2 regions of the Stenotrophomonas sp. YJH_SMC_110 genome follow, and region 1 is predicted to be linked to the other one. Evidence: riboswitches for the same ligand, from Rfam matches in the RefSeq annotation. Region 1 holds a riboswitch; the other holds the start of a gene.
The links. Region 1 has a riboswitch for cobalamin ahead of AC5P6H_RS15445 (epoxyqueuosine reductase QueH). Riboswitches for the same ligand answer to the same signal wherever they lie in the genome.

Region 1 (5,897 bases):
GTGCATTCGGGCCACGTGCTGCTGGTGCGTCGCCGCTCGGAACCCGGCAAGGGGCTGTGGGCATTGCCCGGCGGCTTCGTCGGCCAGGAACAGAGCCTGCTCGACAGCTGCCTGCGCGAACTGCGCGAGGAAACCCGCCTGAAGATTCCGTTGCCGGTGTTGAAGGGGTCGCTGAAGGGCCAGCAGGTGTTCGACCACCCGGACCGCAGCCAGCGTGGCCGCACCATCACCCACGGTTTCCACTTCGAGTTTCCGGCCGGCGAGCTGCCGCCGGTGCGCGGTGGCGACGATGCCGACAAGGCACGCTGGATACCGGTGAGTGAAGCACTGGACATGGGCCCGCAACTGTTCGAAGACCACCTGCACATCCTGGAGTACTTCCTCGGCCGCGGCTGACCGGCCCGGCTGTCCCACTGGCGGATAGACCGCCGGTGCCACCCGACGCGAAGGAGCTTCCGTCATGCACTACCTCGATAATCTTCTCCTCAACACCGACAGCTACAAGGCCAGCCATTGGCTGCAGTACCCGCCGGGTACCGATGCCACGTTCTTCTACGTCGAATCACGTGGCGGCCTGCACGATCGCACGGTGTTCTTCGGCCTGCAGGCGATCCTCAAGGACGCGCTGGCACGGCCGGTCACCCACGCCGACATCGACGACGCTGCTGCGGTGTTCGCCGCGCATGGCGAACCGTTCAACGAGGCCGGCTGGCGCGATATCGTCGACCGGCTTGGCGGCCACCTGCCGGTGCGCATCCGCGCCGTGCCCGAGGGCAGCGTGGTGCCTACCCACCAAGCACTGATGACGATCGAGTCGACCGATCCGGCCGCGTTCTGGGTGCCGTCGTACCTGGAAACGCTGCTGCTGCGGGTGTGGTATCCAGTCACCGTGGCCACCATCAGCTGGCACGCACGGCAGACCATCGCCGCGTTCCTGCAGCAGACCAGCGACGATCCGCAGGGGCAGCTGCCGTTCAAGCTGCACGACTTCGGCGCGCGCGGTGTATCGAGCCTGGAATCGGCCGCGCTGGGCGGTGCCGCACACCTGGTCAACTTCCTCGGCACCGATACCGTATCGGCGCTGTGCCTGGCGCGCGCGCACTATCACGCGCCGATGGCCGGCTATTCGATTCCCGCCGCCGAGCACAGCACCATCACCAGCTGGGGCCGCGAGCGCGAGGTGGACGCCTACCGCAACATGCTGCGCCAGTTCGGCACGCCCGGTGCGATCGTGGCGGTGGTATCGGACAGCTATGACATCTACCGCGCCATCAGTGAGCACTGGGGTACCACCCTGCGCGATGACGTGATCGCCTCGGGCGCCACCCTGGTCATCCGCCCCGACTCGGGCGACCCGGTGGAGGTGGTGGCCGAAAGCCTGCGCCGGCTGGATGAAGCCTTCGGCCACACCCTCAACAGCAAGGGCTACCGCGTGCTCAACCACGTGCGGGTGATCCAGGGCGATGGCATCAACCCGGATACCATCCGCACCATCCTGCAACGCATCACCGACGACGGCTACGCCGCCGACAACGTAGCCTTCGGCATGGGCGGTGCGCTGCTGCAGCGGCTGGACCGCGATACGCAGAAGTTCGCACTGAAGTGCTCGGCGGCGCGGGTGGACGGCGGGTGGATTGACGTCTACAAGGATCCGGTCACCGACGCCGGCAAGGCCAGCAAGCGTGGCCGCATGCGCCTGCTGCGCCGCCTGGACGATGGCAGCCTGCACACGGTGCCGCTGCCGGCCAACGGCGACGACACCCTGCCGGACGGCTTCGAGGACGCAATGGTGACCGTGTGGGAGAACGGCCGCCTGCTGCACGACCAGCGGCTGGACGACATCCGCACGCGGGCGGCCGTGGGGCATTGAAGGTGTATCCCGACCGGGGTCAGAGCCCGCTGCGTGGCAGCGGGATCCGACCCCTTCCTTCCGCTGGGGTCGGATCCCGTTGCAGCGTAGCGGGTTCTGACCCCTGCGCTCTTGACCGGCGCCACCAACAGGTCCACCTTGCACACGCCGAAGGTATCCCTCCCATCGCTGCGGCGCGGGGAGGGATTTAAACGGGAATCCGGTGAAGGCGCCTCGCGCGTCCATTCCGGAGCTGCCCCGCAGCGGTGAATGGAAACGAATCCTGCCAACAGCACTGGGCTCGCGCCTGGGAAGCGGCAGGGAGTAGGTGGGCTGCGGCCCGTGTCCATCAGCCCGAATACCGGCCCCGGCCGGGGGACACGACCGTCCCCTGACTCGACCTGGAATCTCCGCGGGGAGGTTGCCGGGGCCGTCGTCGTCCTGCGCGTGCAGGCGGTGTGGCCGCGCGCGTCCTGTTCACGGTATCCGGCCAGACCCGTTCACCCACGCGCTGATGCATGGGCCACCGCCGTTGCCGGCGGTCCATGCGGTACCTGACGATGACCGAGCTCCAACGCCCCACCCTGACCCTGCCCGCCGACGGCAAGCGCCTGCTGCTGCATTCGTGCTGCGCGCCCTGTTCCGGCGAAGTGATGGAGGCAATCACCGCCTCCGGGATCGACTACGCGATCTTCTTCTACAACCCCAACATCCACCCGGTGAAGGAATACGAGCTGCGCAAGCAGGAGAACATCCGCTTCGCCGAGCAGCACGGCATTCCCTTCATCGACTGCGACTACGACACCGACAACTGGTTCAGCCGTGCGCGGGGCATGGAAAACGAACCCGAACGCGGTATCCGCTGCACGATGTGCTTCGACATGCGTTTCGAGCGCACCGCGCTGTATGCGCACGAGCACGGCTACGACACCATCAGTTCGTCGCTGGGCATCTCTCGCTGGAAGAACATGGCGCAGATCAACGACTGCGGCATCCGCGCCGCCTCGCGCTATGAAGGCCTGCAGTACTGGGACTACAACTGGCGCAAGGGCGGCGGTGCCAGCCGCATGATCGAGATCAGCAAGCGCGAGCAGTTCTACCAGCAGGAATACTGCGGCTGCGTGTACTCGCTGCGCGATGCCAACCGCCACCGCCGCGAGAACGGGCGCGAACGGATCAGGATCGGCCTGCTGTACTACGGAGATGAGCCACGGCCCCTCAAGGACTAGCGACTTCTTTCGCTAGAGACGCCAAAAATTAAAGAGCCCGCGATCAAAGATCGCGGGCTCTTTCCTTAATTACTTCTTGGGTGACGGCTTCGGATTTCTTTCACCTTGGGTGGTGCTTGGATGCTTCAAGGCATAGCGCTCTGTGACAAAGCGACCAGATACCGAGCTTCTATGGGCCGTAGTTTTTGAAGAAGACTTGCTAGTCATGATTATTCCTTTTTAGTGTGGACGGAAGGAGCTGTGTCGCTCATGTCTCGAAGTACCTCACGAGGGGGGGAAGCCCCCCCCTCGTGAGGTATGACGCTTAAGCCCCTGGGGCCGAGCGCCAGTGCTTGCATACGCTCTCCCACTTCCCGAAACGGAAGCGAGAGTAGTTGCGTACGAACACCGTCTTCGGACGAGAATTCGACATGGCTACCTCCATTGAGTTGGAGGGTGCCTACTGGGACCGATCCGTCCATCCAATCCAGGAACCGAACAACAACTGCCCAAATCAATTGACAAGCTGTTATAATTTCCGGATTGTTCCAATCAAACCCGCTGCCAAGCGAAAGTCTGAATGAAGACTGAACGAGCGACGCATAGAGTGAAACACCCGCAACTCCTTACGCCTCGGACCTGATTTAGGCTCTGAGACGTTGCAGCGTCCAAGATCCTAAATTCTTATTTATCAATGCTTTAAAGAGCCCCTCGGTCGCTTCAATGAGACCGGGGTGGATTTTTTTATCCAGCCTGCAGCTTATCCTGAACCGCCTGCAGATGTAAAGCGCTAGTGCATTTTTCGTGACGAAATCATCTAGTGAATACCAGTCCAATGGTGTAGGGTCATAGAAATACGTGATTCAGCCAACACTCGATCAGCTTGCAGTAGCCGCCGATGTCGCCCTGCTGGTGATCGACCTGCAGCCGGACTTCATGCCCGGTGGCGCGCTGGCCTGCGACCAGGGCGATGCGCTGGTGGCACCGATTGCCGATCTGCTGGCGCAGCGCCGCTACCGCACCGTGGTGGCGACCCAGGACTGGCACCCGGCCGACCATGCCTCGTTCGCCAGCCAGCACCCCGGCCAACGCCCGTTCGAGACCATCCTGCTGCACGCGCAGCCGCAGACGCTGTGGCCGGACCACTGCGTGCAGGGCAGCGCCGGTGCCGCGCTGCACCCGGGCGTGGACTGGACCGTGGCCGACCTGATCCTGCGCAAGGGCACGCGCCAACAGGTGGATTCGTACAGCGCCTTCCGCGAGAACCATGGCCCCGATGGCGAGCGCCCGGCCACCGGCCTGGCCGGCTGGCTGCACGAGCGCCGCATCCGCGAAGTGCACGTGTGCGGCCTGGCCCGCGACTACTGCGTGCTGTGGAGCGCGCAGGATGCGGTGAAGTCCGGCTTCCGGGTGAAGTTCCTGTGGGACCTGACCCGGCCGGTGACCGAAGCCAACGACGCGATGGTGCGCGAGGCGCTGGGCAAGGCGGGGATCGCGACCGCCTGACCCACAACGGTAGTGCCGGCCGCTGGCCGGCAACCTCGGGATCTCTGCAGTTGCCGGCCAGCGGCCGGCACTACCGGATCACACCCGTGGGTAGCGCCGGGCCATGCCCGGCGGACGCGGGATGGGCGATTACCGGAACACCACCGTGCGATGCCCGTTGAGCAGGATGCGGTGCTCCACATGGCGGCGCACGGCGCGTGCCAGCACCAGCGATTCGGTATCGCTGCCCAGCCGCACCAGTTCGCGCGGTGCCATCGCATGGTCAACGCGGGCCACGTCCTGTTCGATGATCGGTCCTTCGTCCAGATCCTCGGTGACGTAGTGCGCGGTGGCGCCGATGATCTTGACCCCGCGCGCGTGCGCCTGGTGGTACGGCTGCGCGCCCTTGAAGCTGGGCAGGAAGCTGTGGTGGATGTTGATCGCACGCCCGGCCAGCGCGCGGCACAGCGTGGGTGACAGGATCTGCATGTAGCGCGCCAGCACCACCAGGTCGATGCGCTCGCGCTCGACCAGGTCGATGATCTGCTGCTCCTGCACCGCACGCGTATCGGCGGTCACCGGCAGGTGGTGGAACGGTACCTGGTAGGACGCGGCCAATGGCGCGAAGTCGGCGTGGTTGGAGGCCACCGCGGCAATGTCGACCTTCAGCTGGCCGCTGTGGGCGCGGAACAGCAGGTCGTTGAGGCAGTGCCCCTGCTTGCTGACCAGCACCAGCAGGCGTGCCCGGCGGCGGCCATCATGCAGCTGCCAGTCCATGCCGAAGCCTTCGGCAAGCGTGGCCATCGCGGCGTGCACGGTCTCCAGCGGCAGGCCGGCGTCACGGTCGAAATGCACGCGCAGGAAGAAGCGGCCGCTTTCCTCATCGCCGAACTGCTGGGCGTCGAGGATGTTGCAGCCGTGGTCGAACAGCAGGCCGGACACGCGGTAGACGATGCCGGTACGGTCGGGGCAGGACAGGGTGAGGATGGAATCGGGGCGCATCGCCACAGTGTAGGGCAGCTTCCTGCCCAGCAGCCGGATGATCACCGATGCAACCGAACCGCTTGGTTCAGTCCCAAGCGATACTTGGCCATCACCGTGGCAAGCTGGTCGGTCATGAACCTGTTGCAACTGATCCGCAGCTTCACCCGCACCGCAGAGACCGGCAGCATTGCCGCCGCGGCCCGCATCCTTGGCATCAGCGCCACCGCAGTCGGCCAGAACATCAACCGGCTGGAAGCGCATCTGGGCGTACGGCTGCTGAACCGGAGTACGCGCCAGCTGGCGCTCAGCGAGGCCGGCGCGCTGTACCTGGCGCAGGTCCGCCACATCGAGGCCGACCTGGCGCGCGCGCA
Region 2 (5,897 bases), on a different contig from region 1:
GCACGGTAGTGCCGGGCGCTGGCCGGCAACATCGGGATCACCGGGGGGGTGGGGTTGCCGGCCCGCGGCCGGCACTACCCTGGATCACTCGAGCAGGGGCGGGGTCAGCGCTTCGCCATCCGCCCCCGGCAGATGCGGCAGCCGTCCCCTGCACGGCACCGGCAGGCGCTCCTGCAACGTGGCGATGTTCTCATCCTGGCGCTGCATCGCCGGGTCGATGTGGTTGCCGATCCAGCCCAGGCACTGCACGCCGCTGGCCTGCAGCGACTGCGCAGTCAGCCGCGCATGGTTGACGCAGCCCAGCCGCATGCCCACCACCAGCAGCACCGGCAACTGCAGTGCTCGCACCAGGTCCAGCTGGTCCAGCGTGGCCGAGACCGGCGCCAGCCACCCACCGACGCCTTCCACCACCACGATGTCGGCCTGTGCGCGCAGTCGCGCGAACGCAGCCACGATCGGCGCCAGTTCCACCCGCACGCCGTCCTCGGCAGCGGCCAGCTCCGGTGCCAGCGGCTGCCGCAGCGCATACGGGTTCAGATCGGCATAGTCCGGCACCGGCCAGCTGGCCGCCTGCAGCGCCAGCGCGTCTTCGTTGCGCAGGCCCTGCCCCAGGTCTTCGCTGCCGCTGGCCACCGGTTTCATGCCCACCGCGCGCAGGCCGCGCCGGCGCAGCGCCTGCAGCAGCGCGGTGCTGGCCGCGGTCTTGCCGATCTCCGTATCGGTGCCGGTAATGAACAGGGCGGGCGGCAGCGTAGCGGGCAACGGCATCGATGGGCTCCAACAGGGCAACAGAGCGTGCATTATCGCCGGCCCGGCGCGCTTGCTAGACTGCGGGCATGTTCGCCAATGCCTCGCTTACCGGCAGCAAGCCGGAACAATACGCCCAGCTGCTGGAACAGGCCCGTGGCCTGGTCTACGCCGAGTCCGACCGCATCGCCAACGCGGCCAACCTCTCCGCACTTGTCTACCACGCCCTGCCCGACCTGAACTGGGTGGGTTTCTACCTGTACGACGGCACGGAGCTGGTGGTCGGCCCGTTCCAGGGCCTGCCGGCCTGCGTGCGCATCCCGCTGGACAAGGGCGTGTGCGGTGCCGCCGCCAGCCAGCGCGTGACCCAGCGCGTGGACGACGTCGATGCCTTCCCCGGCCATATCGCCTGCGATTCGGCCTCGCGTTCGGAACTGGTGGTGCCGCTGCTGCGCGGCGATGAACTGATCGGCGTGTTCGACATCGACAGCCCGAAGATCGGCCGCTTCGATGCCGATGACCAGGCCGGCCTGGAAGCCATCGCCCGCGTGTTCGTCGAGGCGCTGGGATGAGCGCACCGAAGCTGCGCAACATCGGCCCCAAGAGTGCAGCGTGGCTGCGCCAGGTCGGCCTGCGCAGCCGCGAGGACCTGGTTGCGACCGGCGCAGTCGGCGCCTTCGTCAAGGTCAAGCGCGCCGGCTTCAAGCCCAGCCTGAACCTGCTGTACTCGCTGGAAGGCGCGCTGCTGGACTGCCACTGGCAGGAACTGAGCGAGCCGCAGCGTGAGGCGCTGGTGCAGGATTACGAAGCACGCATCGCCGCGCATCCGCTGAAGGCGGCCGGCCCGGCGTCGGGTCCGGTGCATGAGCAGCGCTTCGATGCCGACGATGACGCGGAAGACAGCGTGACCGAGGATGCGGACGAGGATTGACCGCACCGGTAGTGCCGGCCGCTGGCCGGCAACTGCGTGGTCTTTTCAACATTCCTGAGACTGCCGGCCAGCGACCGGCACTACCGATGGGTTACGGCTGCTGCAGTTCCAGCAGCTCGCCTGCCAGCCCGGCTTCGCCACGTTCCAGCCGTACCCGCAGGCGCGTGCCGTGGTCGATGCGCAGTGCCCAGCACAGCGACATCGGCAGGCCGCAGACCTGCGACAGCACCATGCGCAGCGGGCCGCCATGGCTGACCACCAGCGTTGGCACCGGGTCGTCATCATCGAGCAGTCGATCCAGCGCGCGCGCGATACGCCGCTCGAAGTGGCCCCAGCTCTCACCGTTGGGCGGTGGGTATGCATGCGGATCGGCATGGAAGGCCGCCAGTGCATCCTCCGGCAGGTCGAACAGCGACTGCCCGTCCCAATCGCCGAAATCCAGCTCTTCCCATTCCTCCTCCGCTTCCACGTCCAGCCCGCGCGGGGTGGCCAGGGCCATCGCCGTGTGCAGCGAGCGCAGCCGCGGCGAACTGATCACCCGTTCCCAGGGCTGCGCAGCGTAGGCGTCGACCAGTTCCTGCGGCAGGCGGGCCAGCTGCGGTGGATCGCTGCGGCCATCGAGGAACTCATCGCGACCGTTGCCGGCATGGCGGACCAGGTCGAGGATCATGCGTGCGTCCTGTACAGGCAACGCGGGAACAGCGGAAAACGGGCGGACATCGGCAACGGCACCACGGGATCGAGGGACCATTCTAAGGGCACAGCAAAGGCAGTCGGGTACGCTCGACGCTACGGGCCGCCTGCGATGCCGTAGACTGCGCGCACTTCCAGGTGACCTGCGGCCACGGCCGGCAGGTTGAAACGGGAAGCCGGTGACGCGTGAATCCACGCCAGGCCGGCGCTGCCCCCGCAACGGTAAGCACGTCAGTTCCAGGCAACAACGCCACTGTGCCGCAGGCATGGGAAGGCGCCTGGACGGTGGCCTCGCGCCACCCGGCGGCAAGCCCGGAGACCGGCCCGGAAGCCTCAGGTCGCGGTGCGGTGGGCATGGCGCTGGATGACCGCAGCCTGCGCTGCGGCGTCGGCGCATGCCTGCCTTCGCGGCTCCTCCCCTTCGCCACGCGGGCGTGCGTGGCACCTGGAGTCCCCCATGAAGCTGCAGTCCCGAATGCTGTCCCTGACCGTGCTGGCCGCCCTGCCCGCGCTGGCCCAGGCCGCCGATGACACCACCGCGCTCGACCAGATCCTGGTCACCGCCACCCGCACCCCGATCGCCCTGCAGGACAGCATCGCACCAGCCCAGGTGATCGACCGCGCGCAGATCGAATCCAGCCAGGCCACCTCGTTGCAGGAACTGCTGCGCGGCCGCGCCGGCATCAACCTGACCAATGCCGGCGGGCTCGGCAAGCAGAGCTCGCTGTTCCTGCGCGGCACCAACTCGGGCCACACCGTGGTGCTGGTCGATGGCGTGCGCATCAACAGTGCCGACCTCGGCCTGGCCATGTACCAGGACCTGCCGCTGGCGCAGATCGAACGCGTGGAAATCGTGCGCGGCCCGCAGTCCAGCCTGTACGGCGCCGACGCCATCGGTGGCGTGATCCAGATCTTCACCCGCCGCAACCAGGGCGATTTTGCTCCGCACTTCCAGCTCGGTGGTGGCAGCAACGGCCTGCGCGAAGCCAGCGGCGGCATCGGAGGTGGCACCGAACGCGGCTGGTTCGGCGCCGACATCGCCTACCAGCATTCCGATGGCGTCGATGCCTGCCGTGGCTCGGCGACGCTGTTCACCGGCTGCTTCGCTGACGAACCCGACCGCGACGGCTACCGCAACCTGTCCAAGAGCCTGCGTGGCGGCTACACCTTCAACGACCAGTGGAATGTGGAAGGCAGTGCGCTGCGCGCCGACGGCAAGAACCACTACGACGGCTATTACAACTACTCGGAAACCCGCCAGCAGGTGCTGGCCGGCAAGGTGCGCTACACCCCGTCCGGGCGCCTGGCGTTCACCGCCAACGTCGGCCGCAGCGACAACGAATCGGACAACTTCGGCGACTTCGGCGCACGCGGCAGCGCGCAGACCCACCGCGACAGCGCCTCGCTGCAGGGTGACTTCACCTTGACCGGAAGCCAGCTGCTGAGCACCGGCGTGGACTGGAGCGAAGACAACCTGGATGGCAGCAGCGCGGGCTACCTCGTCGACAGCCGTCGCAACACCGGCGTGTTCGTGCAGTACCAGGGCCGCTTCGGCCGCCATCAGCTGCAGGCCAGCGCACGCAACGACGACAACCAGCAGTTCGGCAACCACGCCACCGGCAGTCTCGGCTGGGCAATGCAGCTGGACCACGGCCTGCGCGTCAATGCCAGCTACGGCACCGCCTTCAAGGCACCGACCTTCAGCGACCTGTACGACCCGTGGAGCGGCGTGCCGACGTTGAAGCCGGAGAAGTCCAAGAGCGCCAACCTCGGTGTTTCGCAGCAGGGCCAGGGCTGGCATTGGGGCCTGGACGTGTACGAGACCCGCATCGATGACCTGATCACCTACGATGCGTCCACGATAAAAATGCAGCAGGTGGAGAAGGCGCGCATCCGTGGCGCCGAACTGACCGGTGGCGTGCTGCTGGCCGGCTTCGACCTCAACGCGCAGCTGAGCTACACCGACCCGCGCAACCGCACCCATGGCAGCACCCAGTTCGACAACTGGCTGCCGCGCCGTGCACAGCAGACCGCGCGCCTGGACGTCGACCGCCGCTTCGGCGATTTCCGCGCCGGCCTGACCGTGCAGGGTGCGGGCAAGCGCTATGACGATGCCGCCAACGCGGTGAAGGTCGGTGGCTACGGCACGCTGGACCTGCGCGCCGAGTACGCGCTGACGCCGGCGTGGTCGCTGCTGGCACGTGCCGCCAACGTGTTCGACCGCCGCTACGAGACGGTGGCGTGGTTCAACCAGCCCGGCCGCGAATACCAGCTGAGCGTGCGTTACCAGCCGAAATGAAGGCGCGCGCCGGGCATCGCCCGGCGCCGATCTACTGTAGAGCCGAGCCCATGCTCGGCTCACGCAATGAAGCAGCCGAGCGTGGGCTCCGCTCTACACCCGAACGCCCGCGGCCAACCCCGGCAACTCACGCAGGTCGTCAATCACCGCCACCGCCTGTGCGGTGGCCAGGTCCAGGCCACGCGGATAACCGTAACGCACCAGTGCGATCGGCATGCCTGCCTCTTCGGCGGCGCGGTAGTCGGTCAACGAATCACCCACCATCAGGCAGGCATCCACCGCCAGCCCGAAGTGCGCAGCGATGTGCCGCAGCGGCTCACCGCTGGGCTTGCGCTGCGGCAGCGAATCGCCGCCCAGTACCAGCGCGAACGCATCACCAATGCCCAGGTGTTGCAGCAGTGGCGGCACCAGCGCTTCGGGCTTGTTGGTGCAGATCGCCAGCGGAACACCGCGTGCACGCAGCTGCATCAGCGCTTCGGCCACGCCATCGAACAGGCGCGGGCTGCGCAGCAGGCACTCACGGTAGTGCACCATGAACACCGGCATCACTTCGGCCAGGTCGACCTCACGACCCGCGGCGTGCACGGCCTGCTCGACCAGGCGGCGCACACCGTCGCCGATCCAGCCCAGAACCGTGGCTTCCGGCACGCGTGCCATGCCGATGTCTTCCAGCGTGCGGTTCAGTGCTTCGGCGATATCAGCTGCGCTGTCGACCAGCGTGCCATCTAGGTCGAACACGACCAGCGGATAGGGATACGACAAGGGACGGCACCTGCACGACGTGGGGCCGCCCATTGTACGCCGCTGGTTTCTGCGCCGATCCGCCTCAACCGATCCGGCGTGCGCGGGTGGCCAGGAACGTGGGCAGGTAGCGGTCGATCAGGAAGCGCGGCTGCGGCTGCCAGTCTTCCATGAAGCGATCGATGACGAACCCCGCATCCAGCTGCCCGCCGATCAGTTCGGTCAGGCTGTGGCCAAAGGTCAGCGCATCGCCGCGGCCGAGTTTCGCCTCACGTTCTGCGGCGGGCAGGTCTTCCAGGTCCGAATAGGGAATGGCGTACTGCGGCCGGATCAGGCCCTGCGCATCGAGCTGCGGATCGCGCGCGCCGACGAACAGCACCGGGTTGTAGAAGCTGGCCATCAACATGCCGTCGCGCGCCAGCACGCGGCGGCATTCGGTCCACACCGGGCGCACGTCGGGTACGTACAGGTTGGAGATCGGATGGA

Region 2: linked by a shared signal. The riboswitch ahead of btuB (TonB-dependent vitamin B12 receptor) and the one ahead of AC5P6H_RS15445 (epoxyqueuosine reductase QueH) in region 1 are both predicted to bind cobalamin.

Annotation. Positions count from the first base shown of each region.
Region 1 is NZ_JCAFSM010000008.1:117,945-123,841, forward strand. Features, by position in the region: gene AC5P6H_RS15435 (bifunctional nicotinamide-nucleotide adenylyltransferase/Nudix hydroxylase) at 1-396, shown strand, start outside; gene AC5P6H_RS15440 (nicotinate phosphoribosyltransferase) at 461-1,870, shown strand; cobalamin riboswitch at 2,004-2,233, shown strand; gene AC5P6H_RS15445 (epoxyqueuosine reductase QueH) at 2,395-3,078, shown strand; gene pncA (bifunctional nicotinamidase/pyrazinamidase) at 3,919-4,563, shown strand; gene purU (formyltetrahydrofolate deformylase) at 4,693-5,544, opposite strand; gene AC5P6H_RS15460 (LysR family transcriptional regulator) at 5,659-5,897, shown strand, end outside.
Region 2 is NZ_JCAFSM010000006.1:118,709-124,605, forward strand. Features, by position in the region: gene AC5P6H_RS12800 (aminotransferase-like domain-containing protein) at 1-9, shown strand, start outside; gene bioD (dethiobiotin synthase) at 85-768, opposite strand; gene AC5P6H_RS12810 (GAF domain-containing protein) at 837-1,319, shown strand; gene AC5P6H_RS12815 (TfoX/Sxy family protein) at 1,316-1,678, shown strand; gene AC5P6H_RS12820 (histidine phosphatase family protein) at 1,770-2,348, opposite strand; cobalamin riboswitch at 2,491-2,713, shown strand; gene btuB (TonB-dependent vitamin B12 receptor) at 2,829-4,670, shown strand; gene gph (phosphoglycolate phosphatase) at 4,764-5,432, opposite strand; gene AC5P6H_RS12835 (class I SAM-dependent methyltransferase) at 5,497-5,897, opposite strand, start outside.